Regions from separate parts of the Nocardioides sp. CPCC 206347 genome, predicted to be linked through region 2. Evidence: riboswitches for the same ligand, from Rfam matches in the RefSeq annotation. Region 2 holds a riboswitch; the other holds the start of a gene.
The links. A riboswitch is a leader RNA that binds a small molecule or an ion and turns the genes downstream of it on or off. The one in region 2 is predicted to bind thiamine pyrophosphate.
Positions count from the first base shown of each region.

Region 1 (8,944 bases), on a different contig from region 2:
ACCACGGGCACGTCCACCGCCGCACGCACGGCCTCGATCGCGTGGGGATTCAGCACCCCGAGGCCTGAACCGATCGGTGATCCGAGCGGCATCACGGCAGCGCAGCCGGCGTCGACGAGTCGACGGGCGATGACGGGGTCGTCGGTGGAGTAGGGCAGGACCGTGAATCCGCGCCGAACCAGCTCCGCGGCGGCGTCGAGGAGCTCCACGACGTCCGGGAGCAGCGACCGATCGTCGCCGATCACCTCGAGCTTCACCCAGTTGGTCTCGAGCGCCTCCCGCGCCAGCTCCGCGGTGATCACGGCCTCGCGCGCCGACAGGCACCCGGCAGTGTTGGGAAGCAGCCGCACCCCCGCGTCGCGCAGCACCGCGAGCAGTCCGCCCTCCCCGACCGACGAGGTGCGCCGGATCGACACGGTGACCACGGCCGGCCGGGCCGCGGCCAGGATCGGCGCCACGAGGGCGACCTGCGGGAGTCCCCCGGTCCCCAGGAAGAGCCGGGAGGACAGGACCTCCCCCGCGATGACCAGGTCATCGCTGCGTGGGGTCGTCATCCGCCCTGCACCGCGGTCACGACGTCGATGACGTCGCCCTCGACGAGCACCCAGCCGGGCCAGTCGCCACGTGGCGCCACCTCGCCGTTGACGGCGACCGCGATGCCGTGGGGACGCGGGTCGTCGAAGCGGAGGGTGAGCAGGTCCGCCACGGTCGCGCGGGCCTCCAGGGTCAGTGCCTCACCGTTGTGCGTGATGGTCATGTCGTTCCTTTCCTGGCGTGCTGGTGAACCGCCGCGGGTCGACCGAGGGGTCGACCGGGGCGCCGTCGAGGTGGTCGGCCACGAGTCGGGCCGTGAGGGGAGCGAGGAGCACGCCGTGGCGGTGGTGGCCCGCCGCGAGGAGGACGCCGTCGACACCACTGGGCCCGATCAGGGGACGGCCGTCCGTCGTCGCCGGCCGGTCCCGCGCCGTCGACTCGACGAGCTCGGCGCGATCGAGCCCGGGCCACAGCGTGCGGGCAGCCGTGAGCAACCGGTGGACACCACCGGCCGTCACGACGGGAGGAGCCAGGTGCTCCTCGGAGGTGGCGCCGACGACGACCTCGCCGTTGCGTCGTGGCACCAGGTAGACCGGCTCGCCGCCGACCCAGCCGCGGACGGTGTGGGTCGGCGGATCGTCGCTCCGGACCCGGAGGACCTCGCCGCGCACACCCCGAACCAGTCCGGTCCACGGCTCCGGCAGGCGCGCGCCGGTGGCGATGACCACGACGTCCGCTCCGCCCGGATCCTGCGGTACGACGGCCACCCTGCCCAGCAACGCCGCGCACACCGCCCGCGGGTCGACACTCATCTCCCCCGCGAGCGACGCCGCACCGGCGACCCGCGCCAGCACCGGTTCGCACGCCCGCACCGCCGCGCGGTCGAGCAGCGTCGCCCGGCCGCCCAGGCCACCGACCAGCGACACCTGCCGTTCGACCTGCTGCAGGTCGCCGGCGTCGTACCCGACGAGAAGGGTGGGGGCGGTCCGCAGCTCGACGCCCAGCCGATCGGCCAGCGCGGGCCACAGTGCGAGGGAGGCCGTGCCGAGCCGGAGGACCTCCTCCTCGCCGTGCCAGACCTCGGCCGCCGGGCTCAACATCCCGGCTGCCGCGTACGACGCCCCGCGGGCCGGCTGCGGATCGACGACCGTGACGGCGTGGCCACGACGGATCAGCTCGTCGGCCACGGCCAGGCCGATGATGCCGGCGCCGAGGACGGTGACGCGCATGCCGCTCACCCGATCGCCGCGAGGAGCTCCTCTGCTGCCCGGACCGGATCGGGCGGTCGCCAGATGCCGCCGATGACGGCCACGCCGGACGCTCCGGCTGCCAGCACGTCCGCCGCGTCAGCGGCAGTGATTCCGCCGATCGCGATCACCGGCAGGCGGCCGACCACTCCCCGCAGGCCCGCGGTGCCGAGCGGTTCGGGCAGCCCGATCTTGCTGGTCGTGGCGAAGACCGGCCCGACGCCGGCGTAGTCCGCACCCTCGGAGGCTGCACTCTCGACCTCGGCGAGCGAGCGGCAGGTCGCCCCCAGGAGGAGCCCCGGCGCCAGGGATCGCGCGACCGCGACCGGCAGGTCGCCGGACCCGAGGTGTGCACCGTCGGCCCCGGCCGCGACCGCGACGTCGACGCGGTCGTTGACGATCACCGACGCCCCGGACGGACGGACCGCAGCGATCACGGTCCGGGTCAGCTCGATCAACCCGCGGGCGTCGTACGCCTTCGACCGGACCTGGAACCCGTCGACGCCGAGCTCGGCCAGTCGGGTCAGGACCGAGAGGTCGTCGTGCTCGGAGACCAGACAGGTCAACCGGGGGACCGGTGAAAAGCGCATGGGCTGCTCCTTCTCTTCCTTCGCCGGTATGAGCCGGATCAGGTTCGACGGTCGGAGCAGCTTCAGCTCCCTCTCAGCCCGCTGCTGCGGACTCCCGTGGGATGGATGTCGCCGACGATAGCGGACCGTCGAGCTCCGCCAGCTGGCGGCGTACGGCGACGGCGGCCGCACGCCCGGCACGGTTGCCGCCGATGGTGCTGGCCGAGGGCCCGTAGCCCACCAGGTGCACCCGGGGATCGCGCTCGACCGTCGTGGCCGTCTGGACGTCGGCGCCGGTCTGGAGCAGCGCGATCCCGCCGAGCTCGCTGCGCAGGTGCAGCGGCGCGAGGTGCGCGACGGCCGGCCGGAAGCCGGTGGCCCACAAGATCACGTCCACGGGCTCGAAGCTGCCGTCCGCCCAGCGCACCCCGTCAGCCTCGATCCGGGCGAACATCGGCCGACGACGGTCATAGGCGCCCAGCCGCGAGGCCTCCTGCTCCTGCGGGCGCAGCCCCAGACCGGTCACGCTGACCACGCTGGCCGGCGGCAGGCCGGCGCGCACGCGTTCCTGGACCAGCTCGATCGCGTCGCGGCCGGTGCGCTCGTCGAAGTGGTCACGCCACACGGGCGGACGCCGGGTCACCCAGAGCACGTCGGTCCGGGGCGCGAGCTCGCCGATGAACTGCACCGCCGACGCGCCACCGCCGACCACCAGCACCCGCTTGCCGTCGAAGTGCTCCGGGCCGGGGTAGTCCACCGTGTGCAGCTGCTCGCCGCGGAACGACTCCACGCCCGGGTAGTGCGGCACGAACGGCTGCGTCCACGTCCCCGTCGCGTTGATCAGGGTGCGGGTCCACCAGGTCCGGGCGCCCGCGTGCACCACCAGCAGGTCACCCTCGGACGTCACCCGGTCCACCCGGACGGGACGGACGACTGGCAGGCCCCGCTCCGCCTCGTAGCGCGCGAACCAGTCCGGCAGGACCGCGTTCGCCCGTTCGGACGAGCTCCGGGGCGCCGTCGCGTCGGGCAGGTCCGCGACCCCGTGGACGTCCTCCATGCTCAGCGAGTCCCAGCGGTGCTGCCAGGCGCCGCCGGGGCGCGCATTCGCGTCGAGCACGACGTGTTCGAGGCCCAGCCGGGTGAGGTGGTACGACGCCGACAGGCCGGCCTGGCCGGCTCCGATCACCACGACGTCGTACACCTTCACGGTGGTGGAACAGCCAGATCCGCTGGTCTATGCCATGTCCCGGAAGTCGCACCGGTTTCCCGAGCGTGACCTTCTATGGCTACCCTTCGTTAAATCTGCGGAAAGTACTCGGATTTCGGCAGGAACAGGCGGAGAGTGATCTCCATAGTCTGTAACTCAATACTTGCCATCAATGGGAATGGGGTCCCGTGAACGCGCGGAAGATAATCTCGGTAGTCACCTTCGCCCTCCTGGGCGCGGGCCTGACGGCCACACCGGCGCAGGCTGCAGAGCCTGTTCTGTGGAGTTACGCCGCCAGCACCGGCGGAACGTACGTCAAGGTCCAGGACAGCTTGGTCAACTCAGACCTCACGGCCCAGTCCTCGGTCACCGGAGGAGCCAACTCCTCCTCCTCCAAGAACAGCACCGCTGCGGCGAATGTTGCTGGCCTGCTCTCGGTCGGCGCCATCGAAACCACCACCAGCGCGAACGTCAACAAGGTTGCCAAGACCACGACGCTCAACTCGTGGGCGCGCACCGCCAAGGTGGACCTCCTCGGCGGCCTCATCCGGGTCGACGCCCTCACGACGACGATCTCCACGGTCGGTCGCGCTGACGGCACCGCCTCGCACACCGCCAACACCCAGTTCGCGGGCATCAAGATCGTCGGCGTCAACCTGCCGCTGAACATCCCGAAGAACTACGGCGTCACGATCCCGGGCGTTGCCAGCATCAGCCTCAACATGTCGATCCACGGCAAGGTCGACCGCACCGCCGGCACCATCGGCTGGGCGCTCGGCGTCACGCTGCTCCAGCCGCGCGGCGGCTACCCGGCGGGCGTCACGATCCTGGTCAACCCGGTCAACCAGTACCTCTCCGAGGTCGACCCGTCCTCGGGCGCCGGTCTCTCCGGTACGGCCTACGGCACCCGCGTCGACGCTTCGGTGGGCGACAGCATCCAGGTCATCAGTGACCCGACCGCTCGCGTCGGTACGCCGTACGGCTCCAGCAACGGCAAGACCCTCACCAACACCACCGCCGGAGTGAACGTCCCCGGTGTCCTCACCACCGGTGTGGTGACCTCGACGACGACCTCCACCAGGGATGTCTTCGGCAACGCCGAGATCGTCAACACCAACAGGACCGCCGGCCTCAACCTGCTCGGCGGCCTGATCAAGGCCACCGCCATCAAGGTGACGGCCAGCGGCAAGCTGCAGGACGGCGTCTGGACCAGTGACATGAAGATGGAGCTGGTCAACCTGGTGATCGCCGGGAAGACGATCCCGATCAACGTCTCCCCGAACACGGTCATCAACGTGGCCGGGCTCGGCGAGGTGGCGATCAACCTGCAGCGCAAGCACCCGGGCGGCGCGTACCTCAACCGCATCGACGGCGTGCGCATCACGCTCAGCACCGCACAGGCCGGTCTCCCGGTCGGTGCCGTGATCGAGCTCGGTGTGGCCAGCACCTCGATCACGCCGATCGCCGCAGCTCCCTGATCGGGATTGATCAAGTAGACGCAAAGAACTGAGGGGCTGGGTCGCAATGCGACCCAGCCCCTTCGTCATTCCGGATCAGCGATATCCTCGGTAGTCGTGGCTGACGCAGAGTTCCGGTATTCCGACCTCCTTCCGACCGGCAAGGACGACACCCCCTACCGGTTGATCACGACCGAAGGCGTTTCGACGGTCGAGGGGCCTGACGGCCGCACGTTCCTCCAGGTCGATCCGGCCGCGATCCAGCGGCTCACCTCCGAGGCGATGCACGACATCAGCCACTACCTGCGCCCGGCGCACCTCAAGCAGCTGCGCAAGATCATCGACGACCCCGAGGCCTCGGGGAACGACCGCTTCGTGGCGCTCGACCTGCTCAAGAACGTCAACATCTCCGCCGGCGGCGTGCTGCCGATGTGCCAGGACACCGGCACCGCGATCGTGATGGGCAAGAAGTCCGAAGGCGTCCTCACCGGCGCCGACGACGGCGAGGCGATCAGCCGGGGCGTGTACGACGCCTACACGAAGCTGAACCTGCGCTACAGCCAGCTCGCCCCGCTGACGACGTACGACGAGAAGAACACCGGCACCAACCTGCCGGCCCAGATCGAGCTCTACTCGACGGCCCAGGGCGAGAAGGGGCCGGAGTACAAGTTCCTCTTCATGGCCAAGGGCGGCGGCTCGGCCAACAAGTCCTTCCTGTTCCAGGAGACCAAGGCCGTCCTGAACCCCAAGCGGATGCTGGAGTTCCTGGACGAGAAGATCCGCTCGCTCGGCACGGCCGCCTGCCCGCCGTACCACCTGGCGGTCGTCATCGGCGGCACCAGCGCGGAGTTCGCCCTCAAGACCGCGAAGTACGCCTCGGCGCACTACCTCGACAACCTCCCCACCGAGGGCAGCATGAGCGCCCACGGGTTCCGCGACCTCGAGCTCGAGGAGGAGGTCTTCAAGCTCACCCAGGAGTTCGGGATCGGCGCACAGTTCGGTGGCAAGTACTTCTGCCACGACGTGCGCGTGGTCCGCCTCCCCCGCCACGGCGCGTCCTGCCCCGTGGCGATCGCGGTCTCCTGCTCGGCCGACCGCCAGGCACTGGGCAAGATCACCGCGGACGGCGTGTTCCTGGAGCAGCTGGAGACCGACCCCGCGCAGTACATGCCCGATGCCGGCGTCGCCGAGGACATCTCCGGCGGCGAGGTGGTCGAGGTCGACCTGAACCGCCCGATGAGCGAGATCCTCGCCCAGCTCTCGCAGTTCCCCGTGAAGACCCGGCTCTCGCTCACCGGTCCGCTGGTCGTGGCGCGCGACATCGCGCACGCCAAGATCCAGGAGCTGCTCGACTCGGGCCAGCCGATGCCGGAGTACCTCAAGAACCACCCGGTCTACTACGCCGGCCCCGCCAAGACCCCGGCAGGCATGGCGTCCGGGTCCTTCGGCCCGACGACTGCCGGCCGGATGGACTCCTACGTCAAGGCGTTCCAGGCCGCCGGCGGCTCGATGGTGATGCTCGCCAAGGGCAACCGCAGCAAGCAGGTCACCGAGGCCTGCAACGAGTTCGGCGGGTTCTACCTCGGTTCGATCGGTGGCCCGGCCGCACGACTGGCCCAGGACTGCATCAAGAGCCAGGAGGTGCTGGAGTACCCCGAGCTCGGCATGGAAGCGGTCTGGAAGATCGAGGTCGAGAACTTCCCGGCGTTCATCGTCGTCGACGACAAGGGCAACGACTTCTTCACCGATCCGTCCGGCGCCGTCACCGTGCCGCTCGGCGGGATCCGGGTGCGCTCCGCCGAGTAGGTCAGAGGCCCAGTCCGCCGCCGATGCCGGGCATGGTGCCGAGGATCGCGGCCCACTGGGCCAGGTCGGCCTTGCGCTGCTGGAGGTCCTGACGGACCGCCGCGCCGAGGCCGATCCCGCGCGCGACGTCCAGGGTCAGCCGTACCGACGACTGGACCTCCTGCCGGCTCGGGTCGGCGTGCAGCAGCTCGATGGTGAGCGCCTCCATGTCACGGCTGAACTGGCGCTCTATCGGGACGACCAGCGCCCGCAGGGTCGGGTCCGAGGCCGCCGCCACCCAGAGGTTCAGCGCGGCCCGGCCGACCACGTCGGTCCAGACGCTGGTCAAGCGGGTCAGGACGTCGAGCACCGGGTTGTCGTCGTCCTGCTCGTCGACCGGTCGAGTGCGCAACCGCTCGCCGAGTCCTTCGCTCACCCGCTCCACCGCGTCGCGCACGAGGTCGTCACGGCTCGAGAAATGGTGCTGGGCGGCGCCGCGGGAGACGCCCGCGCGCGCCGCCACCGCCACGACGGTGGTGCCGTGCCACCCGACTTCAGCCAGGCTCTCGATCGTTGCGTCGAGAAGGCTCTCACGGGTGGCCCGGCTCCGTTCCTGCTGAGGTTCGCGCCCCATGCGCTGTGCTGCTTCCTGGTCAGGCGTAGAGCGCGTCGATCTGCGCCGAGTACTTCTCGGCGATCGGCTTCCGCTTGAGCTTGAGGGTCGGGGTGAGCTCGTCGCCACCGGGCATCCAGAACGACGGGACGACCTCGAACTTCTTCACCTGCTCGACGCGGGAGAGCTTCGCGTTGCCGGCATCGATGCCCTGCTGGATCAGCGCCCGAAGGCCGGGGTCCTTGGCGAGCACGGCCGGGTCGGCAGCGACGCCGGCCTTCTCGGCGTACGCCGCCGCGGCGTCGGGGTCGAGGACGACCAGCGCGGTGTTGAAGGCCCGGGCGTCACCGATGCAGACGATTGCGGCGGCCAGCGGCGTGGTCACCTTGAGGGTGTTCTCGATGTTGGACGGCGACATGTTCTTGCCGGCGGCGCTGATGATCAGCTCCTTCTTGCGGTCCACGATCGAGTAGTACCCGTCCTCGTCGACCGTGCCGATGTCACCGGTGTGGATCCAGCCGTCGGCGTCCAGGGCTTCGGCCGTCTTCTCGGGGTCCTTGCGGTAGCCGATCATGTTGCCCGGGCCGCGGACGAGGAGCTCGCCGTCCTCGGCCAGCTTGATCTCCACACCGGGGATCGCCGGACCGACCGTGCCGAGCTTCTGCTTGCCCGGAGGGTTGAGGGTCGAGCCGCCGCACGTCTCGGACATGCCCCACAGCTCACAGACCTCGATGCCGAGACCGATGAAGAACTTGAGGGTCTCGGGAGAGATCGCAGCCGCACCCGACCAGGCCCAGACCAGTTCCTGCATGCCGAGGGCCTCGCGCATCTTCGACAGCACCAGCTTGTCGGCGACGGCGAACTTCACGGAGTCGATCGGGTTCAGGCCCTTGCCGGCCAGCCGGGCGTCGGCCTTCTTCTCGGCCATCCCCAGCGCGAACTGGGCGATCTTCCGCTTCTTGTCGTCGGGCTCGTTCGCGACCTTGGCCTCGACACCGGCCTTGATCTTCTCCCAGACGCGCGGGACGGCGAACCAGATGGTCGGCTTGCAATCGGGGAGGGCGGCGGCGATCGTGCGCGGGTCAGCGATGTAGGTGACCTGGGTGCCGCGGGCGCACAGGCCGTACTGCGACGTGGCGCGGTCAGCGATGTGGGCCATCGGCAGGAACGAGGTGATCCGGCCACCGAACGGCATCGGGAAGTTGGCCGTCACCGACTCCAGGATGCTCATCAGGTTGCCGTGGGTCAGCTGCACGCCCTTCGGCGGGCCCGTCGTACCGGACGTGTAGATGAGGGTGAGCAGGTCGTCGGGCGTGACCGCCTTCCACGCGGCGTCGAAGTCGAAGTCGGGGTCGCCGGCGGCTTCCAGCTCCGCCAGGGTCATCGTGGCGCCCTCGGGCTTCCCGTCGACCACGATGACGTGCTCGAGCGGCGCGCCGGACGCGAGGATGGTCGGCAGCAGGGCGGTCTCGGTGAAGACGACCCTGTTCTCGGCGTTGCTGAAGAGGTAGGCGACCTGCTCCGGCGCCGAG
Region 1 covers NZ_JBMCYZ010000001.1:1,239,727-1,248,670, forward strand. The annotation lists gene ACOACQ_RS05920 (thiazole synthase) at 1-554, opposite strand, end outside; gene thiS (sulfur carrier protein ThiS) at 551-757, opposite strand; gene ACOACQ_RS05930 (FAD-dependent oxidoreductase) at 735-1,763, opposite strand; gene thiE (thiamine phosphate synthase) at 1,769-2,371, opposite strand; TPP riboswitch at 2,370-2,479, opposite strand; gene ACOACQ_RS05940 (FAD-dependent oxidoreductase) at 2,445-3,557, opposite strand; gene ACOACQ_RS05945 (choice-of-anchor P family protein) at 3,746-5,035, shown strand; gene ACOACQ_RS05950 (fumarate hydratase) at 5,132-6,820, shown strand; gene ACOACQ_RS05955 (TetR/AcrR family transcriptional regulator) at 6,822-7,433, opposite strand; gene ACOACQ_RS05960 (AMP-binding protein) at 7,453-8,944, opposite strand, start outside.
Region 1: linked by a shared signal. The riboswitch ahead of thiE (thiamine phosphate synthase) and the one ahead of ACOACQ_RS19485 (thiamine ABC transporter substrate-binding protein) in region 2 are both predicted to bind thiamine pyrophosphate.

Region 2 (8,944 bases):
CGCTGCCTGGCGCTGGCGGTCGTCGATGCCGGCCAGGACAGGGACGAGGGTGCGCACCACGAGCGGCAGGGCGACCAGCGCCTGGGCGATCGGCACCAGCAGCGGACTGGACCGCAGGTCCAGCGGCGGCTCGTCGAGGGCGATCAGGAATCCGAAGCCCAGGGTCACCGCGGACACCCCGAGCGGCAGCATGAAGAACCCGTCCAGGACCGTGCGCGCCCGGCGTCCGGCGCGCGTGCGGGTCCGCCGGGTCACCACGAACGCAACGATCAGGCCCAGGGACAGGGACATCCAGGTCGCGTCGACCGCGATCCGCAACGACGCGACCAGGGCGTCGGTGACCGACACCTGGAGCAGTCCGTCGCCCGATCCCTCGAGGGCGCGGTAGGAGTCGAGGGTCCAGGCACCGTCGCTCCGGAAGGACGCGACGACGAGCGTCAGGATCGGCAGCGACACCGCCAGCAAGGTCAGCACGGTGACCACGACCGCTGGAATGTCACGACCCTGCGGTCGCGCAGGGGCAGCCACGGATCGTCGTACCGTCGGGTCGGGGACGGCACGCAGGCGTTCCACCACGACCAGGAGCACGACGACCGCGACCATCTGCACCAGCGACAGGGCCGCCGCTGCGGGCAGGTCGAGCAGGTCGGCGGTGAGCAGGTAGATCTCGGTCTCGACCGAGGAGTACCGCACCCCGCCGAGCACCAGGACCACACCGAACGCGGTCGCGCAGAACAGGAACACGACGCTGGCGGCGGACACGATCGCCGGGCGCAGCGCCGGGAAGGTGACGGTGCGGAAGACCTGCCACGGCGCAGCGCCCAGTGCGGCCGCGGCCTCCCCCGGGCGCCGGTCGAGGCCCTCCCAGGCCACGCCGACCGTGCGGATCACGACCGCGACGTTGAAGAACACCAGGCCGATCAGGATCGCCACCGGGCTGCCGTCGAGGCCGAGGAAGCCGAGCGGACCGGACGACGAGATGAGCTCACGGACGGCGAGACCGACGACCACCGTCGGGAGCACGAACGGCACCAGCAGGGCCGCGCGCACCAGCCCGCGACCGCGGAACCGCAACCGGTGCAGGACGTACGCGCAAGGGACGCCGAGCAGCACCGCGGTCGCCGTCGCGACGGTGCTCGTCCAGACCGTGAACCAGAGCACCCGCCCCGTCCGGGGCCGCGTGAGCACGTCGACCACGGCTCCGGGATCGAAGCGGTCCTCGGGCCACAGGCCACGCTCGAGCATCGCGCCGACGGGCAGCACGAAGAAGACCGCGAAGACCGCCACCGGGACGGCAGCAAGGGCCGCGAACGCGACCTTCCTGCCCACCCCGGCGGCACCGCTCATCGCGAGATGATCTCGGTCCACTCCTCCAGCCAGGCCTTGCGCTCGCTGGCGATGTCGGCCGGAGCGACCTGCTCGGTGCCCTGGGGGCGCTTCGCGAACGTCGCCCACTCGGCGGGCAGCTCGACGCCGTCGGCGACCGGGAAGACATACATCGAGGGCGCGAGTGCGGCCTGCACCTCCGGGCTCAGGAGCCAATCGATGACCGCCTCGGCACCGGCCACGTTGGTCTCGTGGTCCTCGTCGCCCCGGAGGACGCCGGCGTACTCGACCTGCTCGAAGCAGTTGTCGAGGAGCGCACTGGTCGTCGACTTCGTGCCGGCCTTGTTCAGCGTGAAGGCAGGCGAGGAGTCGTAGGACACGACGATCGGGCGGTCGCCGCCGGAGAAGGTGAAGTCCGTGAAGTACGCGTCCGACCAACCCTTGACGACCTTGGCGCCGTTGGCGACCAGGTCCTCCCAGTAGGTGGGCCACTCGTCGCCGTACTCCTCGATGGTGGCGAGCAGGAAGGCCAGGCCGGGCGAGCTGGTGCTGGCGCCGGGGATCACGAACAGGTCCTTGTAGGCCGGCTCGGTCAGGTCCGCGAGGCTGGTCGGGGCAGGGATGCCCTGCTTCCTGAACCACGCGTCGTCGACGTTGACGCAGACGTTGCCGTTGTCGATCGGCGTCAGCGCATCGTCGTCGTCGCCCTCGAGCTCGAACTTCCCGGCGCCCGCAGGCAGCTTTGGCGCGTACGACGCGAAGACGCCCTCGTCGACCGCGCGCGTGGCGAAGGAGTTGTCGACACCGAACACGACGTCGCCGACCGGGTCGTCCTTGGTGAGGACGAGCTGGTTGGTGAGCGCACCGGCGTCCTCGAGCTTGCTGATCTCGAGGGTGTAGCCGGACTCCTTCTCGAACGCAGCGACGAGCTCGTCGGGCAGGGCGAAGGACTCGTGGGCAACCAGGGTGACGGTCTTGTCCGTGGCTTCGGGCTCGCCGTCGTTCTCACTGCTGACGAGGGAGCAACCGGAGGCCAGCAGGGCCACCGCCGCGATGCCGATGAGGTGGCCGTTGGAGTGGATGCGTGCACGCATGATGAAGATGACTCCCTTCGCCGGTCTTAACCGGAGCAGGTTCAGAGGGTCTGCGGCGGATCCGCACTCTCAGCACCCTTCGGTGCTCCCCTGTCGTACCCACAAAAGGTAACCGATCGACTGGTCCCGATCCGCGCCGGTCCGCCTAGGGTGACGCGGTGACATCGGTGATCGCGCGCGACGGTGCCCCTGCGCTCCGCACCCATCCGATCGCCGTGCTGTACACCGTCACGGCGTTCGCCGGAGCTGCCCTGCTGTTCCTCGTCGAGCCAATGGCTGCCCGCATGCTGCTCCCGTCGTACGGCGGCGCAGCCAGCGTGTGGGCGACGTGCACCCTGTTCTTCCAGGTCGTGCTGCTGCTCGGCTATGTGTTCGTCCACCTGACGTCGCGGCTGGGCCCGCGCGGGCAGCCGCTCACGCTCGCACCGCTGCTGCTGCTTCCCCTGCTCGTCCTGCCGCTCGCGCTGCCGTCCGACGCGACCCCGGAGTCGTCGCCGGTCTTCTGGCTGCTCCGCACGTTGCTGGTGATGATCGGCCTGCCGTTCGCCGTGCTCACGACGACCGGTCCGGTCCTCCAGCGGTGGTACTCGTGGCTCGACGTGCCGCGTGCCCGGGACCCGTACTTCCTCTACGCCGCCAGCAACGTCGGCAGCTTCGTGGGCCTGCTGGCCTATCCGTTCGCGGTCGAGCCGCACCTCAGCCTCGGCGACCAGCGGACGTTGTGGTCGTGGGCGTTCCTGGGGTTCCTCGTCCTGGTGGCGACGTGCGGCGTGGTCGCGTTCCAGGGGCATCGCACCGACGCGCCCGTCGAGCACTCCGAACGACCGGCGGTCCGCCGCATGCTGACGTGGCTGGCGCTCGCCTTCCTGCCGTCGTCGCTGATGCTGGGGGTGACCACCCACCTGACCACGGACGTGGCTCCGGTGCCGCTGTTGTGGGTCGTCCCGCTGGCGATCTACCTCGCCACCTTCGTCATCGCCTTCGCGGGGGCGGGGCGCAGGCGGCCCGGGACCGCGGCTGCCGTCGCCGTCGTGCTGGTGATCGCCACCCGGGCCCTGACCGCCGGCGAACGCGTGCTTCCGCTGCCCCTCACCGTGCTGACGCATCTCGCGATGCTCGGGGTGGTCGCCTACGTGGCGCACGCGCTGCTCGCGGCCGACCGGCCCGCGGCCGACCACCTCACCCTGTTCTTCGTCGTGGTGTCGGTGGGCGGCGCGCTCGGCGGCCTGTTCAACGGACTCCTGGCTCCGCTGGTCTTCGACCGGGTCATCGAGTACGCGCTGGTCCTTGCCGGCGTACCGCTCCTGTGGCTCGCCCTGGGGGCCACCCGCTGGATCGCGTTGACGATGACGGCCGTGCTCGCGGTCGGCGCCTTCGTCTCGCTCCCGCAGGGCGAGGTGCTCGCTCGCTCGCGGACGTTCTACGGCTCCTACGTCGTGGTGCAGACGCCCGACCTCGTGGAGATGCGCCACGGAACCACCGTGCACGGCTTCCAGTCCCGCAATCCCGGGGAACGCACGGAACCAACCAGCTACTACGCCCGCAACGGTCCGCTCGGCGACGTCTTCGACACAGTGGGCACGAACCTCGTCGACATCACGGCCGTCGGCCTCGGGACGGGCACCGTCGCCGCCTACGGCCTCCCGGGACAGACCATCCGGTTCATCGAGATCGACCCCGAGGTGGTCCGGATCGCGAACGACCGGCGCTACTTCACGTTCCTGGCCGACTCCGCTGCGGCCGTGGAGACCACGACCGGCGACGGACGCCTCCGCGTCGCCGAACTCGCGCCCGCCACGACCGACCTGCTGGTCCTCGACGCCTTCAGTTCGGACGCCATTCCCGTGCACCTGCTGACAGCCGAGGCCTTCGCCGAGTACGCGACCCGGATCCGGCCGGGCGGCTCCATCGCCGTCCACATCAGCAACCTGTACTTCGACCTCGCCCCGGTGATCGCGGGCGCCGCGGAGCGGTTGGGCTGGCACGCAGCCATCGGCAAGGGTGGCAGCAAGCCCCTCGGCGTCCGATCGGCCTGGATCGCCCTGAGCCCCGCAGGCGGCCTGGCGGACACCCTCGTCGCGAAGTCGAGCTGGACGACGCTGACCGGCACGGCCGAACAGGCGTGGAGCGACGACCACGCGTCGCTCCTCGCAGTGCTGCGCTGACCTCAGGTCGCGGTGTAGACGACCCCGTCGGCCTGGTCGGTCGCGGTGGCCTGTCCCCGCGCGACGAGCAGGTCGAGGTGCGCCTTGGTCTCCATCGCCGCCATCCCCTGGCTGAAGATGTCGAGGTCGTCGAAGGCGTGCTCGTGACGCGTCCAGCCCAGGTCGCGGGCGACCACGATCGAGGTGACGTCGCCGCGGGCGCGCAGCGAGGTCAGGCTCTGGTCGAGCCGGGTCTCATGGTGGGCAAGCAGCTCGTCGACGCGGGCGTACGACGACGGCGCGACCGGGCCGTGTGCCGGGAGGATGCGCAGGTCAGGGAGGGTGCGCACACGGGCCAGCGAGGACATGAACTGTCCCAGCGGCTGCTCGACCGCGGGCACCGTGAAACCGATCGACGGCGTGATCGTGGGAAGCACGTGGTCGCCGGCGAACAGGACGCCCTCGACCTTGTCGGCATAGACGTAGTGGCCGGGCGTGTGGCCGGGCGTGTGCACCGCGTCGATGGTCCGGCGACCCACCTCGAAGGAACGGTCCCCCTCCAGCCACAGGTCGGGGAAGGCCCAGTCGACGGCGTCCGGCAGGACGCCATCGTGGCCGGCCGCCCACAGCTCGGCGATCTCGGTGGCACCCGCGGTGCGGAGCACGCCGAGGAACGGGCTCTCGCCGAGCTCGTCCTCTGCGGCACGGTGCAACAGCTCGAGCGCCGGCTTCTCGTCGATGCCGAGCACCACCTCGGCGCCGAACTCCTGGCCCAGGACCGTGGCCATCGTGAAGTGGTCACGGTGCACGTGGGTCACCAGGAAGCGCTTGATGTCCCCGAAGCCCGAGCCGATCGAGCGCAGGCTCTTGTCGAGCAGCTCGCGCGCCACCGGGATCGACCAGCCGCCGTCGATCAGGGTCAGCCCGTCGTCGGACTGGACGACGTACACGTTGATCGCCTTGAGACCGTCCATCGGGAGGGGCAGCGGGATCCGGTAGATCCCGTCGGCGACCTGCCAGGCACCCTCGTCCGCCCAGTAGCGGCCGGAGTCCGGCGAGAACGCGTGGCCGGTTGCAATGCCTCCCGTGGTCATGGGACCACCTTAGGAAGGGGTCTCTGAAGGTCGTCCGGTGGGGACCAGATCGGGGAGGTTCAGGTCGAGGTTGGGCTCCTGGATTCCGCCGTCCACCTCGAGCAGCTTGCCGGTGACGAACTGGCCCGCACGCGAGGAGAGATAGAGCACCGCAGCGGCGATGTCCTCCGCCTCGCCGATCCGGCCGAGGGGAGTGGCCTCCTCCATCTGCTGCTTCATCGCGGGGACGCCCGCAACGAACTCCAGGGCGCTGGTCATCACCGAGCCGACGTACACACCGTTGACGCGGATGTTCGGGGACAGGTCGGTTGCCGCGAGCCGGGTCCAGTGCGCGAGCGCCGCCTTGGCGACGCCGTACGCGAGGTAGCCGCGGGCCGCCGTACGGCCCATCATCGAGCTGATCGAGGTGATCGACTTCTGCCGTCCGTCGCCGGCCGAGGCCAGCATCAGCGGGACGGCAGCGCGGCTCAGCGCGTGCGCCGTGGCGACGTTGAAGTGGAAGGACTCCTCCAGGTAGGCCACGTCGGTGTCGAGGAAGGCGTTCGGGATCGTGCCACCGACGTTGTTGACGACGATGTCGAGGCGACCGAAGGCGTCGTACGCCGCCTGGGCGAGACCGGCGACCTCGTCGGTGTGCGCCAGGTTCGCGGGTACGACGACCGCCCGGCGCCCGACGGACTCGATCCGTGCCGCGACGTCCTTGAGCTGACCCTCGGTGCGCGACGAGATCAGGACGTCGGCACCGGCCTCGGCGAGCGCGACGGCCGTGGCGGCACCGATACCGCGACCGGCGCCGGTGACGACAGCGACGTGGTCAGTGATGGTGAACCTGTCGAGGATGCTCATGATGCTCCGTTGGTCGGGGTCGTCGTGACCAGGCCGCGGCCGGTGACCAGCGGGAGGTCGAGCGCGGTGAGCAGACCGGGCCGGGCCGCGACGACGGCCGGGACGGCGTTGATCAGGCGCTGGGCGGTGACGATCATCCCCGAGACGTTGTGGTCACCGTGCTCGCCGTGGTGGGTGAACTCGACCTTCATGCACGGCTCGCCCGTGATCTCGATCCGGTAGCAGCCGTCGCCCTCGTTCGGCGTCGGCCAGTCCGGCTCGGCCTCGGCGTCGGTGCGCGTGACGTGCTCGAGGGTGATCCGCGGGACGCCGTCGACGGTGCCGATCACCCGGAACAGCACCGAGCCCATGGCGCCCTCCTCGACATCGACCGAGTGGGTCTTGACCGTGCGCGGGGCGGGTCGGCGCGTGACCTCCTCGACGAGCGGCTCGTCGAGGGTGACCCCGAGGCCGGCGGCGATGACGCGCACGACCGGGCCCCACGCCGTACTCAGGATGCCGGACTCCCAGAGCATCGGGCGGGTGTCCATCGGTTGGCCGAAGCCGAAGATGTCCTTCATGACGACGGGCTGGTAGTAGGTGGAGTAGTCCGCGATCTCGCTGACCTTGATGTGGTCGATCCGCTGGCTGAGGCTGGTCATCACCAGCGGCAGGACGTCGTTGGCGAAGCCGGGGTCGATCCCGTTGACGTGCAGGCTGGCGTTGCCCTGACGACCGGCCTCGTCGATCCCGTCAATCATCTCCGCGGGCAGCGTGCCGTCGCGGTGCAGCAGGATGACCGGCCCGGAGGACACGACGTTGACCCCGTCGCGGATGAACCCGGTCAGGTCCTCGATCGACTCGAAGAGCCGGTCGTCGGTCATCGCGCCGTGCACGATGCAGTCGGGACGGAGTGCGATCAGCTCGTCGCGATCGGTGGTCGCCTTGATGCCCAGCTCGCGATCGAGGCCGGCCAGCTCCCCGGCGTCCTTGCCGTGCTTGTCGGCCGTGGACGTCCAGACGCCGACGAGCTCGAGGTCGGGATGGGCGTCGACGCCGGCGATGGCGTGGCGACCGATCGTGCCGGTGGACCAGACGACGACACGCAGTGGCTTCTCGGGGATGGCTTGCGACATGCGAGCCAATGTAGAACAGGTTCTAGTCTTGCGGAAGGGTTTGTGGGTCTCGAGCCCGCTACCGCAGGGCGGCGACGGGAATCACCTCACCCGGACCCCACTCGGGACAACGCGTCCCGGAGTAGATCGTGGGCATGCACCGGTTGCAGTGGATGCAGATCCCGCCGCCCACGGCCCCGGACGCGAGCCGGTTCACCAGGTCGGGTTCGCGCAGCAGCGCGCGCCCCATCACGACGAACTCGAAGCCGTCGGCCATGGCCTGCTGCATCGTCTCGAGGCGGTTGATGCCACCGAGCAGCATCAGCGGCGTCGACACGGCGGCCCGGAACTCCAGCGCCTTGGCGCGGAAGTACGCCTCCTCGAACTCGTACTCCTTGAGGAAGCTGCGGCCCGCAGGGGTGCGCATCCCCCACTTCACGAGCGGCGGCATCGTGGCGGCGAACTCGTTCACCGGAGCCCCGCCTCGGAACAGGTACATCGGGTTCATCAGCGACGACCCGCCCGACAGCTGGAGCGCGTCCAGGTGGCCGTCGGCCTCCAGCAGCTGCGCGAACTCGATGCCGGCCTCGGTCGTCACACCGCCGGGGAAGCCGTCGGAGACCGAGATCTTCGCGGTCACCGCGACCGCGTCCCCCACTTCCTCGCGTACGACGCGAGCGACCTGCCGGGCGAGGCGGGCTCGCCGCTCAAGTGGCCCGCCCCACCGGTCCCGGCGGCGGTTGAGCGCGGGCGCCAGGAACGACGAGATCAGGTAGGAGTGCGCCATGTGCAGCTCGAGCACGTCGAACCCGGCCGTGACGAGGGTGCGCGCCGCATCGACGTACGCACGGGTCACCCGGGTCAGGTCCTTCTCGCTCGCCGAGCGGATCATCTGCATCGACAGCGGGCTGGGCATCCGGCTCGCCGCGATCGCGGGCACGCCGTTGGAGCGGCCGTTCGCGACCGGTCCTGCGTGGCCGACCTGCGCGGAGATCTTCGCCCCGGTCGCATGGATGGCGTCGGTCAACCGGTTCAGGCCGGACAACGTCCGCTCCCCCACGACGATCTGCTCGCGGTGGGTCCGGCCGTCGGGCGCGACGGCGAGGTAGGCGACCGTCGTCAGGCCGACGCCGCCCTCGGCCGGCGCCCGGTGATAGGCGATCAGCGCGTCGGTGACCTCACCGTCCGGCGTGCGCCCCTCGAAGGTGGCGGCCTTGACGGTGCGGTTGCGCAGGCGCACAGGACCGAGGTCGACAGGGCTGAACACGTCGGGAGCTGACACCCCCGAAGCCTAACCCCGTCAGTGGAACACGTTCTAGTTTTTCCGTCAGGCAGGTCAGCCCTGG
Region 2 covers NZ_JBMCYZ010000006.1:24,082-33,025, reverse strand. The annotation lists gene ACOACQ_RS19490 (ABC transporter permease) at 1-1,347, opposite strand, end outside; gene ACOACQ_RS19485 (thiamine ABC transporter substrate-binding protein) at 1,344-2,420, opposite strand; TPP riboswitch at 2,416-2,522, opposite strand; gene ACOACQ_RS19480 (spermidine synthase) at 2,579-4,585, shown strand; gene ACOACQ_RS19475 (MBL fold metallo-hydrolase) at 4,588-5,658, opposite strand; gene ACOACQ_RS19470 (SDR family oxidoreductase) at 5,668-6,504, opposite strand; gene ACOACQ_RS19465 (diacylglycerol kinase) at 6,501-7,619, opposite strand; gene ACOACQ_RS19460 (NADH:flavin oxidoreductase) at 7,678-8,880, opposite strand; gene ACOACQ_RS19455 (enoyl-CoA hydratase/isomerase family protein) at 8,935-8,944, opposite strand, start outside.